4 regions of the Cohaesibacter sp. ES.047 genome follow, and region 2 is predicted to be linked to each of the others. Evidence: predicted binding sites of a transcription regulator. Region 2 holds the regulator's gene; each other region holds the start of a gene.
What was found. Region 2 encodes LexA, which represses DNA repair genes until DNA is damaged. Its sites were predicted from a motif close to TGTTCNNNNTGTGTTCNG; they were not measured.

Region 1 (5,019 bases), 1.4 Mb from region 2:
GGTTTTGTGCTGGGGCGACTGGTTGCGCCACATCATCCTTATTTCCGCTTTCTTTTCACCGGCCTTGAGTATGGCATGCTTGGTGTTAGCCTGTTCGGTGGCGCCTACGGGCTTGAAAAGGTCGGCTATGCTGCTCAACCATTTCGTCCTCGACCAGTGGCTTCAGCTTGAAAAGCCATTCCAGATCGCCTTCTTCACCCTGATGATCCTGCCGCCGCCCTTTATCATTCCACTCTTTATGCAGAATGCTGAAGAAAGCGAGCGCGTCTATGTCACGAACGCGCTGGCGGTCTCGACAGTGGTCAGCCTGACGATCTTCGCCATCTATCTGGGCATGCATCCGACGCTTTGACGCGTTCGGACATCAGCCCCACACCGGTTCGAGGATGGTGGAAACCAGAAAGCCATCCTCTCCGAGCCGACCGTGCGCGCGCAACCACTCAAGAAAGATGAGGGCATTGCGACTGGGTGTCGTGCGCTCTGTTGAGGGACGAACGACAAGCCCTTCCGTGAAGCAGTAGAATCCGGCAGGTGCCACAAGGGTGCCGCTTCGCAGTTCCTTTTCGATCAGAAACTTCGGTGCCATCGCCACACCCATGCCCCGTTCTGCAGCCTCGAAGGCAAGCCCTGCCAGATCAAAGCTCATCTCATTCTCGTACCGAACCTGAACGCCCGTCAGCGCGGTCCATTGCTCCCACGCCTTTTCTGAGCCGCGCCGGTTGATGCGGGTCTTGAAGGACAGGACACCCGGTTCAATGGTGTGATGAAATGTTGGCGAGAGAACCGGGCCGATATGAACATCGCCCAATGTCGTTGCGTTCGGGTGTGCCTTGATCGGGCTCGTCAAGCGATCCCAGGAGAGCACCAGATCCACCGGGCCATCCTCTGAATGACTGTTTTGGGCGATCGTCAGACTGATCTGGATTTCGATATCCGGGTAGTCCATGTTGAAGCGTGCAATGGTAGGAATGGCCCACAGGCGGGCAAAGGTCGAGCTGACCTTGATCGATACGCGCTTGTCTTCCTGTCCGCCACACAGGGTTTGATAGGCCCTGCGCATGTCCGACAGATTGTCGGTGATGGCCGCGGCGAAGATGCGCCCCGGTTTGGTCAATTCGATGCCCGATCCAGACTTTTGAAACAGGGCAACGCCGGCGTGATCCTGAAGTTGGTGCAACTGCTTGCTGACAGCGCCATGTGTGCGCCCCAGAAGCGCCGCAGCACCGGTCACTGAGCCGGAACGATAAAAAGCTTCGAGCACGAGCAAGGACGTCAGCGGTGGCAGGGGAGACATCTATTGCTTCCTTTCATGATCCGGCTCACATTCGCAATAATTGAAGATGTTACTTTTTCTCACATGATGCGTTCACATTATTCAATTTTTTTGCGCTCGAAAAGGAGCAATAGTGAAGACATGGAAAAGGTTCAAAAACAACAATAAAGGATTATACCGATGAATCCTGACAGTGCCTTGAAGGCAAGGCGGATGAGCGAAAGCGAAATGCTTGCGCTGATCAATCAAAGGGCCGCAAACGGTGGCGCGGCAAACCGCAGGATTGGCATCCTTTCACTGCTCGCTCTTTGGTGGCACCGCTTTGTCGAGCGCAATCAGATGCGCCGGGATCTTGACACATTCACCGATGAAGTCCTCGCCGATTTCGGTATGACATGGCAAGAAGCCTTGGCCGAGACGAAAAAACCATTCTGGCGCGCCTGATCTGATCTGCCCAGACGGTGGCTCGCGGATTGGCCGGGCTCGCACTGCTTGCAAGGGTGGCAGACGAACCGCTGGACATAAGAAAGCCCGGGCACCTTGTGATACCCGGGCTTTCTTTTTTACCGTCTTGGCAGATCGTCAGCCGATATCGGTGGACGATGTGATGACGCGGGAAACAAGACCATAGGCTTTCGCTTCTTCAGCAGACAGCCAGTAATCGCGGTCCGTATCCTTGGCCACCTGTTCGATCGTTTGTCCCGTGGCTTCGGAAAACAGCTTGTGCAGGCGCTCGTTCATCTTGATGATTTCACGCGCCTGGATTTCAATGTCGGAAGCCGGCCCGCGTGCACCACCGGAGGGTTGGTGCAGAAGGAAGCGGGTGTTCGGAAGACACAGGCGCAGCTCTTTTGGCGATGCGATATAGATCAACGCGCCAGCCGAGGCGACCCAGCCTGTGCCGATGATCCAGACTTTCGGGGCGATGAACTGGATCATGTCATGAATCGAATCGCCCGACTCGACATGCCCACCCGGTGAGTTGACAAAAATCTTGATGTCGTCATCGCTGACGGCCGCCATGGCAATCAACTGGGCACAAACCTTGTGCGCAAGATCCTGGGTGATTTCACCATAAATGAAAATGGACCGGGATTTGAAAAGGGCTTCGGCGGCTTGCTTGCTAATCGATTCTTCCGGGCTTTTCTGTTCTTCTTCGTCGCTCATCTGGCTCTCCTCAATGATCAAACTACGCACATTCGTACCTTCTCCCCTTAGAGCGGTTCGCCGGGTTTGACAATGTGGATTGTGCTCAAACCAGCATCAACCGTGGCCGCAGTGGACTTGCAGAGGAAAAACCAGCCGGGTCATTGAAAATTGTTCTTGAAATGTTCTTTGTTGTGCTGCAATCCTTGAGAGGAACAAAATAGAAACGAAGCAGTTGGAATCACTCCGCTGCGACTGGTGGGGTTCTGGACATGGCAATGCGTCGAGGCGCAAATACGAAAAAGCGGGTGGAAGATGTCGATCCTTTCGTCGGCTTTCAGGTCGACCCGGATTTACATGTTGGTCGCCGCGTGCGTGGGCGCGCAGCCACCTCCAATCAGTCCGGGCGGTTCGAGCCCTATGCGAAGGAACCGGAGGATGACGGCTGGGGCAGTGCTTGGGCGGCCGAAGACCTTCCTCCCTTGCGCACCGAAGTGCAGGAGGAAAAGTCGCGCACCATCATCACACGCAACGACTCGCCCGATATACCGTTCGACCGGTCCATCAATCCCTATCGTGGCTGCGAGCATGGCTGCATCTATTGCTTCGCTCGTCCAACCCACGCCTATATGGGGCTTTCCGCCGGGCTCGACTTTGAAACCAAACTGTTTGCCAAGCCCGATGCCGCCGAACAGTTGCGTCGCGAGCTGTCGAAGCCCGGCTATCGACCGCGCCCCATCGCCATCGGCACCAATACGGATCCCTATCAGCCCATCGAACGGCAATATCGCTTGATGAGTGATCTGCTCGACGTGCTGGATGAATTCGGCCACCCCGTCGGGATCGTGACCAAGTCGGCCCTCATTCTCAGGGATCTTGATAAGCTCAAGCGTCTCAACGAGCGCAATCTGGTCAAGGTGGCCTTGTCCGTGACCTCTCTCGATCACAAGCTGTCGCGGGCGCTCGAACCCCGGGCTTCAAGTCCGAAAAGGCGCCTGGAGGCCATCCGGGGGCTGGCTGACGCGGGCATCCCAACCTCGGTAATGATTGCACCGGTCATCCCTGCGCTCAACGATAGTGAATTGGAAGCGATTCTCAAGGCGGCATACGAGGCAGGAGCGCGGGAAGCCGGGACGATCCTGTTGCGGCTGCCCGGTGAAGTCAGCCCGTTGTTTCAGGATTGGCTCGTCAAGAATTACCCCGACCGATACCGCCATGTCATGAATGTGTTGCGTTCGATGCGCAACGGCAAGGACTACGATAGCCGTTCCGGCATGCGGATGCGGGGCAGTGGACCCTTTGCCGAGATCCTTCACAAGCGTATGGATGTAGCCTGTCGCGCACTCGGCTATGCCACGCGCAAGACACGGCTGTCCCTTCAGCATTTCACGCAGCCCAAGAGCGAGGTGGCCCAGCTCTCGCTGTTCGACTAGGCCCGCTTCTAGCGCGATCCCCGTTTCTGGCGAGCAATGTCGCGTACGAGTGGAACAAGGCCCAGCTTTTGTATGAACAAATAGTTTTGACAAGTATTAATCAAAACTATATAGAACACTCGGATTTTTGCTTGTCGATCGCTGTTTGGACTCAATGACCATAGCTTTTGAACAGCTATTCTTTTGACGAAGCATGGGCTTTAAACGTCTTGGCAGGAACTCGCCGCATCGTTCCTGCCGCGCGGCAAAGGTGGCCTTCCGTTTGCTGCGCACTCTACTGCCCCGTTTCGGTATCGTCACTGATACCGGAACGGGGCAGTATTTTTTTAGTTAGCCAGTATTCTTTAAAAATACATGCCTGATGGGGCAGGCCTCCTCAGCCAGAACATGAGAACCATAGCCTTGCGGGGACAAGCGTGCGGATCTCGATCCGCGCTGAAGACTGGTGCGGAACGCGCGCCTGCCAAGTAACCCACACCCAATTTGCTCAGCTCTTTCACAAAAGTGTGGCAAAGACTACCCTTAGGCAGGTGCACCTTCTTGATTCGTGGGTTGACCTGTAAATTGGCGATATTCAGGCCAAAAAATGGACCTGAAGCGAAACCTTGACTTGCTGGTATGGGCCCAGTCAGGTCCCGCAGAACAAGAACGGTTCGTCCCAAAAGGGACAGTATGAGTGGAGTTGAGAACATGCAAAGGCTTGGGGCTGTTTTTATCGCCGTTTGTATGGTCGCCATTTCCACGTCTGTCGGAGCCATCTTTCACTATAGTTTCGGCCTTTCGATCCCGGAAGCCTCCCCGATTGCCTTTGGTATCCTTCTTACCCTATTGCTGATCCACTATCAGATTTCCCGTGTTCGGGACCGGATGATGCTCGATGAGCAGATGGATGATCTTACCCGCCTGAAGCTGGGACTGACAAAAGAGCTGCAGGATGTGCGGGAGATGGCCCGACAGCTCGACGAGGATGTTGCGAAACGGGTGCGCGATGAGATTGAGCCCCTTCTGTCCGAATTGGATGTCATCGGAACCATCGTCAAGCAACTGGCAGAAACCTGCGCGGAGTTGGATGAACGCGTGCAAACCGGCGAGGGGCAGGTGGATGATGTCCGCGAGCAGCTTTCCTCCGCGACCCAGTCGGTCATGGCATTGGAACAGATGCTCCGG
Region 2 (5,019 bases):
GTTTTGATAAACCTACAAGCCATGAGCGCAATGAGCGAAAGATCGCTCATGCGGGGTGGCCATTCCGGTTCTGGTTGATCGAGCCCCTTTAAGCTGCAGAAACCGGGGTACCAACGGAATGGCAACAACAACATGACGCCGGTTTGCGAGGATTTGCAGCCACCGCTCGGAAACGGAGGCAGGAACGCCCCCAATCCTGACAGGTGTCCTAGCCATATAGACGGAGAAGATCCCATGTTTGAAACACGACACATTCGATCCGGCAGCCAAACTCTTCCCCGCCGTGCCGGTATCCTTGGCGCACTCACTCTTTGTGCCTTTATGACTTTCCCCGCGTCCGCGGGGGAAAAAAACGTGCTCATTCTCGAACAGCAAGGCACCAGAAACAGTGTGACCGTTGATCAGACGAACGCGTCGCAAAGTCAGGTTGGCGGCGTTGAGATAATTGAGGGAGCCGCGTTTTCCGACACTGAATTCAATGTGCTCAGTCTCGATCTTCAGCCCAACACAGCTGCGGAAAATCCAATCCTCCAACTGGGGGCAGACAACGTTGCCGACATTACCGTTGACGGCGTTGGTGGCGCTGTCTTCCTGCAGCAAGGCGCAAACATCAACGATGGCAACAACACCGCAACGATCGACATCAACACAACCGGCGATTCCTTGGCTGCAATCCTTCAGGCTGGCAGCAACAACAACGCCGGGCTCACTGTGATCGGCAACACGACAGAAGGTCGCATCCTGCAGCTCGGAGACAACAACGACGCCCAGCTTCAGGTCGGGCTTGATGGCCTACCGGCAAATGGCGCTCAGGCAACCGTGACACAGGATGGAAACAACAACACCACCAATGTGCAGGTCGTCGGCATTTCAAATGGCCAATACAGCTACACCGTTCAGGCAAACGGCACCACGACGAGCGTTCCGGTCACCATCCAGACCAACGGTGCGTCGGTCAGCGTGACGCAAACCCAGTTCTAGGGTCAAATTCGGAGTTGGCTTTCATGAAAAATTCTGGTTCCCGGCTCCGAATGCTCTATGCCCTGATGATCAGCCTGTTTGCCCATGGCACCGCCAACGCCGACGAAGCCACAGGTGAAATCCGCATTGTCAGGCAGGGAGAACAGCTCATCGTAAAGGATGTTTTCACCGCCAAAGCCGCTGGCATTTACAAAACCAGTCTGCAGGTTTCCAAAAATGGACTGTCCGGTCAAATCTCATCGAGCCAGAATAGGCAAATGCAAGCAAAGGCCGGGGAAATCTGCGAAGGAAACCGCATCGCCATGAAAGTTCAGACCGGAGATCAGGTGGAGGTGGAACTAATCATACAGTTTGAGGGAACAGAGTTCGTTCATACCGAGCGCACCCTGAAAATCCAGACCGATGGACTGAAGCCCTCACTCTACGAGACAAACGACAAATCCATTCGATTGTGAAACAACACGTAAATTGGTGCAAAAGATGCTTTCTCCTGCCTGGCTGATCACCACGATCTCGCGCTCTATTCCGCGCGTCCGGTTCTTCATCCTATCCCTGCTTCTGGGACTGATCCACGCCTCAAGCGCTCAAGCGCAATCAACCAATGCGATTGCACAGGCATTCAAAGGCCAATGGGTGACCTATGATCGCTCCTTTGCCGCCGATACCGGCCTCTGCACGTTGACCTTCTCTGCGACACGGAAAGGCGAGATTTACCCCATTTCGCAGAGCAATTGCACAGGTGAGATCACCTCGATTGTCGGCTGGTCCATCGTCAAAAACCAGCTTGTCTTTGTAGATCAGGATAACAAGCCGCTGGCCAAAGTCGGCGGCAATCAGGGGCGCCTGAGCGGCACCATGACACAAAACAACAAACCTGTGATCTTCGAAAATGCAAAAATCGCAAAGAAGATCAACGCTGCGCGTGAAAGCATCTCGTGCGCCTACGTCGGCTACAGCCAGATCTGCGCCAAGCCGCAGGAATTTTCACCGCCACCGGTCAGCCCCGGCGCTGAAACCCCAATCAAAATCCTGGTCAATCTCAACGCCAGAGTGGAGCCACGGAACGACGCAGAGGCTGTCGCGACACTCAAACCGCAATCCTGCGCACAAGCATTGACATGCTCACGGGCATCAGACGGCCTCTGGTGCAAGATCAAGCATGAGAACAAACAGCTCTGGATCAAGAAGCAGGCTGTTCGGCTGAAAAAGTACCCGATCATAACCTTCCAGAATGGCTGTTCCTGAGACGTCACACCTACTCAGCAATCCTAATCCATTTACAAGGGCATGGTGCAGCACTCGCACCCTGCCCTTTTTCTATGTCTTCTTCGTATTCCGATAAGATTCGCACGATCAAACCAGAAACGCCCCAAAAGCACCCAACCCTCCTCCCAGATCGCACAGAACGGATCAATATACGCAGCTTTAAGCAATTTTGTTACAAACATCCAAGGACCCTCGCCGGATGTCAGTCTTTGTTCCCCTTTTCGAGCTTGCGGAACACAGCGAGAACATGTATATTTTGTTCGTGATTTGTGCCACTGATGACTCGCTTTGTTGGGCTCTGTGGTGATTTGGACCTTCCAAGGCGGAGCGGGATATGCTGACAAGAAAACAGCACGAACTACTTATGTTCATCAATGAACGCATCAAGGAATCCGGTGTTCCGCCTTCCTTTGATGAAATGAAACTGGCGCTCGATCTTCGCTCCAAATCTGGCATTCACCGCCTGATTACGGCTCTTGAGGAACGAGGCTTCATCCGTCGCCTCCCCAACCGCGCCCGCGCGCTGGAGATCCTCAAGCTGCCGGAAGCCAGTCTGCCCACCCTCAACGTGGCGGGACGCGGGTTTTCTCCCAGCGTGGTCGAAGGCGGTCTTGGCAAGAAACCACCTCAACCGATCAGTCCAGAACCAAAAGAAGAAAGCACCAGCATGTCGGTGCCCGTCATGGGGCGCATTGCTGCCGGCGTTCCCATCTCGGCGATCCAGAACCAGTCTCACACGATTTCAGTACCGATCGAGATGCTGCGTGGTGGCGAGCATTTCGCGCTTGAAGTGCGTGGCGACTCGATGATCGAAGCAGGCATATTGGATGGCGACACGGTCTTGATCAAGAAATCCGATGATGCCGTGTCCGGTGATATCGTTGTTGCGCTGGTTGATGATGAGGAAGCAACGCTCAAGCGCCTGCGCAAGAAAGGTGCCTCCGTCGCTCTGGAAGCAGCCAACCCTGCTTACGAAACGCGCATTTTCGGGCCCGACCGGGTTCGTGTTCAAGGCAAGTTGATTGGGCTTCTGCGCCAATATTAAATCACGGCCAAACTGGACCGCAGTCAGTATGAGATCGCGAAAAAGCAGCCTTGCTAACCGGTAACGACGCACAACGCCTGCTTTTTCGTTTACTCGTCTATTTCGCCCAACCATGCCTGGCGATAAAAACTCGCGATCATGGCTCTCTATGCCATGGCCGCCGTCCCTTGGGCATGGCCGACTGCATGGACAGTGCCCACTCTCGTGAGCGGTTCGCGATATCGCCACTTTGTGCGCTGTTCGGTGGGCTTTGAGATTTGTGCGCAAAGGTGACCAACACCGAGCCATTGGCTTCAAGCTCTTGGCGTCCCATTGTGAGCTTAGGCGCTATGCAGGTTGACGGGATTGGCAATTTTGAAATGATGATATCGCGTCTGGCGCACTCTTCATCAAAAGCTCCAGGATGCTTGACCAGTGCCGCAGACAGATTTGTTTTCGGTCCTGAGGCCGTTCTCAATCCCGCCATCACACAGGCATGTTGATCACACGCCCAAGGTTGGTGAGAGCTTTCCGTCCGCAGCAAGCCCTTGGCTCCACCACCCGTGCCTTCGTTGAGTGCCGCGCGCACATCCCCGTCAGCGCGGAGCAGCGCCGAGAAATCAAGCACCATCCGGTTGGAGCCGATCAACTGCCACCGTTGATCCACGCCCCTGACAGCCATTCGCCGGCCTGTTTCCGAGATCCACATATCTCCAAGGCTTCCCCCCCACCATAACATCAAGGCAGCCGCAGCAGGAATGAGCGCCAACAAAGCCATTGTCCGGCGATGAATGGCAAACAGCATCAATGCCAAGACTGCGGGCAACAGGAATTGCCCTCCCGCCCGAACGACAACCATACTCGGGTCACTGTGGCTGGAGACGAGGCCCGACAGGGCGATCACCTGTTCGAGCCCCCACTGCACGCCTTGAAGAGGAAGAGACTGCAGACCGAGCGGCGCCAATACAAAGCTGACCAATCCCAATGGCATCACGACAAGACTGATGATTGGCATCACCAGAAGGTTGGCAATCAGACCAAGCGGCGCCATTTGCTGAAAATGCGCGACAGAGAATGGCAGAACCGCAAAGCTGGCAATGAGAGATGTAAGACCAATGCCGATGATCCACTTGGCAGCACCCTGCGAGACGTGCAGCAAAGGCCCCAAGGCACTGGTTGCAGCCAAGCCTCCCCGTTTAGCGAGCGCCTCCTCCCGGCCAGCAGAGCTGCGGCGCATTCTTGTGACACGGTCGTAGGTCGCGATCAACGCCGCCGTTGCGGCAAACGACATCTGCATGCCCGCCTCGATAACCCCGTAAGGCTGCATCAGCACCAGAACCAGAAGCGCCAAAGCAAGATTGTGCATCGTCAAAGCCGACCGCCCTGCCATGATCGCCAACAGGAAAATCGCAGTCATCAGGAAGGCCCGGATCGTCGCGACAGAAGCACCAGACAACACCAGATAGAAAGCCGCCGCCGCCAGAGCGACACCGGCCGCCCACTCCTTGATCGGATAAGTCAGTGCCAGATGAGGAAGTGAAGACAGCACCGAGCGCATGCCCCAAAATACCGCCATGGCAATCAGCCCCATATGCAGCCCGGAAATCGCCAGAATATGAGCCAAACCGCTCCGCCTGAGATTGGTCTCAACCTCTTCGGTCAACCGATCCCTCTTGCCAACCGAAAGCGCAATGGCAAGCCCCGCAGCCTCGCCCTCCATCCGAGCGCCGATATAGCCGGCAACCGCC
Region 3 (5,019 bases), 2.1 Mb from region 2:
TTTCGTCGTTGCCATGTGGCTGGGGGAAGCGATCTGGCTATCGCTGGCCATCGGGGGACTTTCTATCGTGGCGTCGGCCTTTGCCTCGGTCTTTGTCGTCATCAAATGGCTTGGCTGCGCCTATCTGGTTTATCTGGCCTACACGATGTGGACCACCCGCCAAGATGATGAGACCGAGCAGGGCCTTCCAAACCGCTCGTCAGGTGTCGGCATGTTTCTGGCCGGGTTTGCGGTGACCATGGGCAACCCCAAGATCATGCTCTTTTACGCAGCGCTGCTGCCGACGTTGATCGATCTGGGGTCTGTGACGGCGATTGGCTGGTTCGAGCTGCTGATCACCATGGTGATCACGTTGGCAACGGTCGATCTGGGCTGGGTTTTCTTTGCCAGCAAGGCCCGTCGCCTGTTGCACAGCCCGCGCGCGGTGCGCATTGCCAATCGGGCAGGTGCCGTTGCCATGGCAGGTGCAGCTGCGGCGATTGTCAGCAAAACCTGAAGGGTTGGTCGCCCGCTAGGGGGACCGCAGCAAGAGGTGTGGAATGGCCAATCACATGGCAGGACCTGAAATTGAAAGCCTGATTAAGTTGCTGGCACGCCTGCCGGGGCTGGGGCCGAGATCCGCGCGCCGCGCGGCTCTGCATCTGATCAAGAACAAGGAGCAGCTTCTGGTGCCGCTGTCTGCCGCCATGGCGACCGCCGTGGAGAAGGTGCAGGTCTGTGAGACCTGCGGCAACATCGACAGCAAAAGCCCTTGCACTATCTGCACCGATACCCGGCGCGATCCCACCCTGTTGGTGGTCGTCGAGGATGTCTCGGATCTCTGGGCGCTTGAACGGGCGTCCGTGCTCAATGCCGCCTATCACGTGCTGGGCGGGACCCTGTCACCGCTTGATGGCATCGGTCCGGACGATCTCAATATTGCCGGGCTTCTGGCCCGCACTGCCAGTGGAGAAATCCGCGAGATCATTCTGGCGGTGAATGCCACAGTCGAAGGGCAGACCACGGCGCACTATCTCACCGACCAACTGCAAGCTCAGGCCAAAGAGATGAAACGCTCCGATCCCGCCTTTGAACCGGTCAGAATCTCACAGCTCGCCCATGGTGTGCCGATCGGCGGAGAACTCGATTATCTCGACGAGGGCACGCTTCTGCAGGCCATGCGCAGCCGCAAGGAATTCGGCTAGCCTGAGGCTTATAGGCTGAGACTTTCGGGGTTAGGCGAGCACCTTCAGCTTCTCGAAATGGTTCATGTCCACAAAGGAGCAGAAGGCAGGCGGTTCCAGCTCGATGACCGGAGCCGCTTCCTGTAGATCTTCGAGAATTTCCAGAAGGCCCTTGTGCCATTCCAGCATGGCTTCGTCTCTGAAGCGATCCATCTCATAGGCGAAGGTGATGTGGAACCTATAGCTGTCGTGATCCGGGTGCCGATAGCCGAAAATGTCAGCCAGTCGATCCCGCCAGACTTTCATTATTCTGCGGTCTGCATCCGTCAGCCCTTGAACCGTCAACCCGTTGGGCGTTGCGCCAATGACCTCGACCTTGAAGGGTCCCGGTGCGTCAAAGTCCTCAAGTTGCTTGAGATAATGCTCGGTCATCGCTTCGATGGGCGTATCAAGCGCCATATCTGCCGGCCAGTAGGGCCGCTTGCGGCGATATTCGATGATGCCCTGAAACAGGGTCATATGCAGGCTCGATTCCGCAGTATAGGCCAGCTTTTCCGATTCTGGCAGGGATTGCATGCGGGTGCGCGCATCAATCACCGCCTGCACCGCCATCGACCCATCGACCAGATGGCAGACGATGGTGTTGCCCGGTTCCTCAAGGAAACTGCCATCCCTGCTGTAGCGGGTACCCAGATGGCGCAAGGGCGTGGAATTGAGTGACTTCGAAAAGCCATGCAAATGCTGCGGAAGTGTCTGAAGCGTCATAAAAACCCAGTCTCATTGATGCGGTCAATGGCAAGGTCTATCCGATCGACACAACAGTTTGATGACCTTCGGGCAGCAGTGATCAAAAGAGCCTTACGTCTCGCCGTCAAACAGCGAGGCCATGCGGCGGCTGACTTCATCCTCGGGTCCGGCAATACCCACAGGGCGGGCGCGCGCCCGAGACCCTGTTTCCGGCGGCGTCTCTGGCTCTGATGGCGTGGTTTGCTCTTCGGCCTGTTTCTTTGCCAACTCTCTGGCCTGATCCTTGGCGATGGCTTCAAGCTCGGCTTCGCTGACGTCAATATCCTCGATTTTGCGACCGCGTTTGACGATCTTGCCCGTCGACGTCAGGATCTGATCGACATCTTTCTGGGTCTGGCCAAAATGGCTTTGCAGCTTGGATACCCGATCATCAAGGCGCATGACGTCTTCCATCAGCAAGGCGACCTCGCGCTGGATGATGTGGGCCTGCTCCCGCATGCGGGCATCCTTCAGAACCGATTGTACCACCTGAATGGACAGCGTCAGAAGGGACGGCGAGACGATGACCACACGCGTCCGGTGGGCAAGCTGCACGACATCGTCAAACTGCTCGTGCAGATCGGCAAAAAGGCTCTCGGAGGGCACGAACATGAAGGCGGTGTCCTGCGTTTCACCGGGAATGAAATAGCGCTCGGAAATGTCCTTGATGTGTTTCTTCACATCATTGCGGAAGCGCGTCCGTGCCGCCTTGTCCTCGTCCGGATTATGAGCCTCCTTGACCGCGGTCCAGCCTTCGAGCGGAAACTTTGCATCGATCACCAGCACCGCATTGTCATTGGGAATATGAATGACGCAATCGGGTCGGTTTTTGTTGGAAAGGGTATATTGGAAATCAAAGGCGTGCTTGGGCAGCGCATCCTCGATGATCGCCTCCATCCGGCCCTGACCAAATGTGCCGCGCGTTTGCTTGTTGGCAAGGATCTGCTGCAACTCGACCACCCGGCCCGATAGCTCGGTGATGTTGCCTTGCGCTTTATCGATCACAGCCAGCCGCTCATGCAGCGCTCGCAGATTATCGCCCGTTGCTTTTTGGCCATCCGTCAGGCTTTTGGACACGGTCTGGGTCAAGCGATGCCCCATGCCGTCCATACGGTTGGTCAGGGATTGCGCCATCTCGGACTGGCGGGTGGAGAAAATCTCCGCCATGGTCTGCATCCGACCGGTCATCTCCGCCTGCAGGCGCGTCAATTCCTCGACTTGCGCCCTTTGCGCTCTGGCCTGTTCCTGTGCTTCATAGAGCTCCTGCTCACGCGTACCGCTTTGGCGGTTCTGCGAGATCAGAAGCCAGACCAGCAGCAATCCGAGCAGGGCAATCGCACCGATCAGGATTTCAAAGGTCGTCAGGCCATGTTGGCCGATGGTGATCACGATGTCATTCATGGCGCGACTATAGATTGATTCGGAAAAGGGGGAAACAAAATGAGAACAGGGGCTCGCACGGTCTACCGTCTCTTGTTGAGACGCCCGCTTGGTTGGCCAGATTTGTGCCGATTGTGATTGACGCTGCGACCCCGAACCCTTACATCACCTCCCATGGCACTTCTGGATATAGTTACATTGCCGGATCCCATGCTGCGCGAGCAGTCCGCTCCGGTCGAGCGCGTGGATGATGATCTGCGTCGCCTTGTCGAAAACATGTTTGAAACCATGTACAAAGCCCCGGGCATCGGTCTGGCGGGCATACAGGTTGGTGTGCCTCGTCGCATCTTCACCATGGATTGCGGCAAGGGCGATGATGACAAGAATCCGATCTGTATGATCAACCCGGAAATTCTCTGGCAATCGGACGATCTGAGCACCTATGAAGAGGGCTGTCTGTCGATCCCCGACTATTACGCTGAGGTGGAGCGACCGGCATCGGTGAAATTCCGGTTTCTGGATCAATTCGGCAAGGAGCAGGAAATGCTCTGCGAAGGGCTTGATGCCACGTGCGCCCAGCATGAATTCGACCACCTCAATGGTGCGCTCTTCATCGACTATATCTCCAGGCTGCGCCGCGACCGTGTGATCAAGAAATTCACCAAACTCGCCAAGCAGAAAGACAAGCAGGGCATTCTCTAGTCTGGCTCTAGTCTGGCTCTAGTCTGGCTCTCGTCTGGCTTTCTGCCGTCCGCACCACAATCACCGCAAGGATTAGCCATGCTCCGCGTCATCTTTATGGGCACCCCGGATTTCTCCGTTCCGACCCTGATGGAAATCGTCGGGCGGGGCCACGAGGTTGTCGCAGTCTACAGCCAGCCACCACGGCCCGCCGGACGCGGCATGGAAGAGCGCAAGTCTCCCGTCCATCAGGCGGCCGAGCGTCTTGGCCTGCCGGTTTTTACGCCGACCTCGCTCAAATCCGAAGAAGAGCAGGAAAAATTCCGCGCCCTTGAGGCCGATGTCGCCGTCGTCGTTGCCTATGGCCTCCTGCTACCCAAAGCCATTTTGGAGGCGACAGAAGAGGGCTGCCTCAATCTGCATGGCTCGTTGCTGCCGCGCTGGCGGGGCGCCGCTCCGATCCAGCGGGCCATCATGTCCGGAGATGCCGAGACCGGCGTTCAGGTCATGCGTATGGACGAAGGGCTCGACACCGGCGATGTCGCCATGTCAGAGACCATTCCCATCACCGACACAATGACCGCCGAGGATCTGCACGACCGCATGATGGTGCTTGGGGCAGATCTGATGGTCCGGGCTCTTGGGGCCCTGTCGCACGGGGGCCTTACGTCCAGACCTCAGGCCGAAGAGGGCGTGACCTACGCGAAAAAGATCGACAAGGCCGAGAGCCGCATCGACTTCTCTCAGCCGGCCAATGAGGTGCACAACAAGATCCGCGGGCTTTCGCCCTTCCCCGGCGCGTGGTGCGAAATGACCATCCGCGGCAAGGCGCAGCGGGTCAAGATCCTGCGCTCCGAGCTATCTGATGGGGCTGGTGAGGCTGGCACACTGCTCGACGGAGCCATGACGGTCGCCTGCGGAGACGGGGCCGTGCGCCTTATCGAATTGCAACGGGCTGGCAAAGGTGCCATGAAGGCCGAGGATTTCCAGCGCGGAGCAGACCTTTCGG
Region 4 (5,019 bases), 1.9 Mb from region 2:
TCGGCTGGAAGACATGGGTTTCGAGCTGCTCGACCAGTTCATCCTCGAACGGTGCCACCCTTCCGGTGACCCCAAACGTGCCATCGCGCGTGTGGCGCCCTGCCCGGCCGGCAATCTGAGCCAGCTCAGCCGCAGTCAGACGGCGATGCTGGAAGCCGTCGAATTTCTTCTCCGCCGCAAAGGCCACGTGATCAAGATCGAGATTGAGCCCCATGCCGATCGCGTCCGTCGCAATCAGATGCTCGACATCGCCATTCTGAAACAGCTCGACCTGCGCATTGCGCGTTCGCGGCGAAAGGCTGCCCATCACGACGGCAGCGCCCCCCTTCTGGCGACGCACCAGTTCTGCGATGGCATACACGTCATTGACCGAAAAGGTCACCACGGCAGAGCGGCGCGGCAAGCGAGAGAGCTTCTTGCTGCCCATATAGGTGAGTTGGGACATTCTGGGGCGCGAGGTGATCATCGCATCAGGCAAAAGATGCTGGATCAGCGGCTTCATGGTCGCAGCCCCGAGCAGCAACGTCTCTTCGCGCCCGCGCAAATGCAGAATACGGTCGGTGAAGACATGACCGCGCTCGAAATCGGCCGCCAACTGGACCTCGTCAATGGCGACAAAGGCCACATCGACATAGGCAGGCATCGCCTCGACGGTGCAGACATGATAGCGCGCACTCTTGGGGACGATCCGCTCCTCACCAGTATGCAACGCCACGAGCTCAGGCCCGACCCGTTGCACCACCTTTCCATAGACCTCTCGCGCAAGCAGCCGCAAAGGCAGTCCGATGATGCCGGACGAGTGAGACACCATCCGCTCAATTGCCATATAGGTCTTGCCGGTGTTGGTTGGTCCCAAAATGGCATGAACCCGCCCGGTGGTTTTGGGATGAGCCGCGAGGGACCCAAAATCATCCACCCAACCCGGCGCCTTCAGAGCTTCCTGATCCCGCAAGGTCTCGGAGCGACTTTTGCGCGGCTGAGCAGCCTCGCTTCTTGCCTTGAGGGGCGTTTTGGATTTCGATTGGGGTGCCGATTGGGACGGGATGTCGGATCGGGGGGGTGATCGGTTCTCTGGCCCAGAGGCCTGCCCATGCGTTCCGTTGCCATCCGCTGCCTTGAGCTCTTCGGCATGACGCAACAATTCAGCTTCAATGCCCGCAAAGCCATCATCCCGCCCCTGGTCATCGAACAGGGGAGACCGCCGGGCGCCATCCTTCGATCCATCCGCATCTTTTCTGGCAAGGGCTTCGCGTTCCGCGGCTTTGAGCGCCTCTTCCCGCGCCTTGCGCCGAGCGCGTTCCTCGGCCTCTTGCGCTTCTGATTTCAGCGCATCAGCAAGACCGGCCAGCGATGCAAAGGGAGACGAGGTGTCTTTTTGTTTTGTCATGAGGTGCCATGGGCCTCTCGTCGGAGCCGGCGCGCAACAGGGTGCCGGCTCTGATAACAGTTTGTCGCGCGCCCGTAGCGCGTCAGTTGATTCTTTATCCCAGAGACAAAGCCGGTATGGCAACCCCGTGCCGCAATGTTGAGCGCTTTATTCCGGTTTCAGGACATCCTTGCAACACAGCAAGGCGACAATCAGACCCTCTGTTCCGAAAAGAGCAAAAGGATGTCGTTAATAAATAGAACGAGTCTCGAACGAATCAGGGCCGAATCGGTGACTCTTAACAGTTCTTGCTATGTTCTCACAACAGATAGATATCTTGTCAACCATAGCCACCAGATTTGGCGCACCAAGAAAGGACGCCTGATGCTCAGTTCCAATCACAGTGGCACCAAAGACCCGGCCCGTTAATCATTCCGGTCCAATCTGAGACGGAAGCGTCTTTTCAGAGTGTTAACGTCACTTGAACCACAAACGAGCGGAGAATTAACCTGTTGAACAGGGAAGGAACAAACGCTGCACGAATCGAACATGGAGCTATGTTCCCATTTTGTTTCCTCTATATCTAGATACTGACAACTGATCGGTTGCAGCATCTGGACGGCGGCTTCAATAGCCACCACAGCGCACTTCTGCCCCAAAGGCATCTTGTTAATCTTCTGAGCCATTTTGGCACAAGTGAGAAGGCTATGAGAGAGCTGCCCCTCAGCACGAACCCGTCGCACTGACGATCAACGCCATGCGTGAATAGGCAGCGCGACGCTAGAGACTATATGCCTGTGCCAGCCTGACAATGCCAGACCTCCGGGCAACAAAAAAGAGGGCTCAAGGCCCCCTTTTCATAAATAGGTAAATGACAATCGCTCGGCTCAAGGCCGACATGGTTCGCTCGAACAACAGCGATCAGACCCGCTCCGGAAAACGGCGAGCATTGGAATCAACCTAGTTGATCTCCAGCTCCTTGGCCTCAAGCACCATGCGTCCAACCATGGTGCCAACCTGCAAGCGATAGACCGCGACAACCGGATCATCACCGACCGGAACAAACCAGGCTTCGATATCCTTGTTGTTCTCCATAAATTTGGTGCTCTTCTTGTTCGGCCTGTGGCCTGCAACAAAGCGCATCCGTGCACCACAGCGGGTCACGGGACCGACATAGCCCTTCCCGTCCGACTGGCGAATTTCCTCGGTGCCTTTATAGAAAAGCTCGAAATTGTAGCGCCAGCGCCCATCGAACATCCGCACCGTACGATCACAAACTGATTTGCCAACCCGGTGCTTCTTGGATTTCACCGACATCAACAGGCCGCTCATGGGATCAATGATACCGCGCGTATGAACGCGCTTCAGCGGAATACGATCAGAATGCCTGGACACGGGCGGCGACGCAGAAAACTTGCTGACATTGCCCGAATGCATCGCGATCTGCACCACATTGTGGATCTTGTCCTCGCGGGAATTGAGTGCATACATCGACGGCAACGACTTGGCACCCCTGAATCTGCCCTTGGAAATCGCACGGCCCTTGCTGTTGATGAACAGTCTGGAAATGCCGCTCGTCTTGGCATAGCCATCGATGGAATAATTGCGGCCATTCACGCTCGCCTTCACAGTGCCGCTGCCCACAGGAATTCCGGCGATCGAAATGCCGAACCGGGCATCGATCTGCGTTGCGTGGGCACTCTGCCCCCAGCCGACAACGCCAGCAATCAGACCAAGTCCCACCATGGCAGGACGAACCGTTCCCCATCCAAAGGAAGGCAGCAATGGCTTACCACGAGAGGGAACATGCTTCCAGATCGGCATTTTTTGTCCTCAAATCCCTAAAGACAGACACAAGACCACACGCGTTAAAGCCCATGAGAAACCGATCTTCGCCACACAAACGAAGCGGTCACACCTTCATGAACTCATCGACGACGCTTACTTTCACACCACCACTTTCGCCACATATGGTTAATAAATTGCAAGCAGGGCCCTTCTACAGAAAATTTTGATCAGCGGTGGATCAAGCGCTATATTTGCTCGCCTTGTGCCTGTCCTGGCTGGTATATCGGCTCTGTTCAACACAGATCCGCGCGATCTTGTGCACTGTCTTTTCCCGTATCTTCTTTGGATATGCGGAAATTCGGGCAGATTCATGAAAAGATGCGCAGCAATGGCGGCAGAAACGCTTGACGCGCGCGGCTATCATCACTATACCGAGGCGACTTTCCGCCAATCTGCTGCCTGTAGACTGGTTGGACACAGAATATGAAATGGGCGGGCGCCAGTTGGCGTCCTAATAATTTGTGAGGGATATTCCATGGCACGTCGCTGTGAACTGACCGGCAAAGGCGTTCAGTCCGGTAACAACGTCAGCCACGCAAAAAACAGAACCCGTCGTCGCTTTCTGCCAAATCTGGTGAATGTGACTCTGCTGAGCGAAACCCTCGGCACCGGCGTTAAGATGCGCGTTAGCGCTCACGCTTTGCGGTCTGTTGAGCATCGTGGCGGCCTTGATGCCTTTCTGGCCAAAGCCAAGAACACTGATCTGTCTGACAACGCTCTGCAGATCAAACGCAAAATCGAACGGGCTCAGGCAGTTTCCTGATCCCTGCTTCGCTTTGTGATCGGCACTTTCGTGCCAACAGATAAAAACAGCGCCCGCAGGCGCTGTTTTTGTATTTGCTGACATTCATGTCCGGCAAGCAATGGGGTCCACAGCGGCCCATCTCGCTTCAACGCTGCCTTGGGCTATCTTCCCATCCGCAGCCAACATAGGAGGGTGACATATGGTTGCTTCTCGTTCTTCCCTTGGTCTGGCCATTCTGGCCATGGTCGGCGTCGTTGCGGCGTCCAACTATCTCGTACAATTCCCTTTTGAGCCGTTCGGCCTTCAGGATCTTCTCACCTGGGGGGCTTTCACCTATCCGGTCGCCTTTCTGGTCACAGACCTGACCAACCGGAAATTCGGCCCCAGTTCGGCCCGCCTTGTGGTGCTTGCCGGTTTTGCCATCGCGGTCATTCTGTCGATCTGGCTCGCCACCCCGCGCATCGCCATCGCGTCTGGCTCAGCTTTCCTTGTTGCCCAGATGCTCGACATCTTTATCTTCAACCGCCTGCGCCGCGATGCATGGTGGAAGGCTCCGCTGACCTCGTCTTTTCTGGGATCCATCATCGATACGGTGATCTTCTTCGGCATCAGCTTTGCTATGGCCTTCACCATTCTCGATATCGGATTTGGCTTCACTCCCGACAGCTTCCCGTCTGACCCAGCCCCGTTCCTCGGGCTTGCAAGCCTTGAAGCACCGCGCTGGCTTAGTTGGGCCGTGGGCGACTATCTGGTCAAGATGACGGTCTCGCTCTTTGTCCTTGCCCCCTACCGTATGCTGCGTTCGCGCAATGACGCACTCAACGCGGCGACGGCCTAAAACGAGCCCCAAGATCGGCCTGAATAATCAACAGGAAAGCAACAAGCGGCCCGGCATCAGCCTCGGGCCGTTTTCACAACCGGACTCACTGTCCGGCAGGTAGCAGGAACTGCAGCAGCAGTGTGCGCTGGAAGGCGTTCAGATTGTCATCCGAGATCAGGGTGATGACATTGGCCCCATCGGGCAGGGTCTGAACCGCCAGCCCCTCCATATTGTCCACCT

Region 1: the regulator LexA is predicted to act here: its motif matches at 2,592-2,609, upstream of CPH65_RS13645 (PA0069 family radical SAM protein).
Region 3: the regulator LexA is predicted to act here: its motif matches at 3,381-3,398, upstream of CPH65_RS10475 (DNA recombination protein RmuC).
Region 4: the regulator LexA is predicted to act here: its motif matches at 1,670-1,687, upstream of CPH65_RS05235 (helicase-related protein).

What each region holds. Positions count from the first base shown of each region.
Region 1 is NZ_LT907844.1:2,982,711-2,987,729, forward strand. It holds gene CPH65_RS13620 (AEC family transporter) at 1-171, shown strand, start outside; gene CPH65_RS13625 (hypothetical protein) at 128-352, shown strand; gene CPH65_RS13630 (LysR substrate-binding domain-containing protein) at 365-1,294, opposite strand; gene CPH65_RS13635 (DUF1127 domain-containing protein) at 1,454-1,717, shown strand; gene CPH65_RS13640 (ATP-dependent Clp protease proteolytic subunit) at 1,856-2,440, opposite strand; gene CPH65_RS13645 (PA0069 family radical SAM protein) at 2,692-3,852, shown strand; gene CPH65_RS13650 (EAL domain-containing protein) at 4,525-5,019, shown strand, end outside.
Region 2 is NZ_LT907844.1:4,343,675-4,348,693, forward strand. It holds gene CPH65_RS19900 (hypothetical protein) at 235-981, shown strand; gene CPH65_RS19905 (hypothetical protein) at 1,032-1,436, shown strand; gene CPH65_RS19910 (AprI/Inh family metalloprotease inhibitor) at 1,462-2,226, shown strand; gene lexA (transcriptional repressor LexA) at 2,582-3,292, shown strand; gene CPH65_RS19920 (ComEC/Rec2 family competence protein) at 3,429-5,019, opposite strand, start outside.
Region 3 is NZ_LT907844.1:2,292,916-2,297,934, forward strand. It holds gene CPH65_RS10460 (LysE family translocator) at 1-496, shown strand, start outside; gene recR (recombination mediator RecR) at 540-1,184, shown strand; gene CPH65_RS10470 (DUF1868 domain-containing protein) at 1,215-1,928, opposite strand; gene CPH65_RS10475 (DNA recombination protein RmuC) at 2,022-3,350, opposite strand; gene def (peptide deformylase) at 3,504-4,031, shown strand; gene fmt (methionyl-tRNA formyltransferase) at 4,110-5,019, shown strand, end outside.
Region 4 is NZ_LT907844.1:1,177,337-1,182,355, reverse strand. It holds gene CPH65_RS05235 (helicase-related protein) at 1-1,387, opposite strand, end outside; gene CPH65_RS05230 (DUF3108 domain-containing protein) at 2,327-3,190, opposite strand; gene rpmB (50S ribosomal protein L28) at 3,690-3,977, shown strand; gene CPH65_RS05220 (queuosine precursor transporter) at 4,159-4,797, shown strand; gene CPH65_RS05215 (esterase-like activity of phytase family protein) at 4,883-5,019, opposite strand, start outside.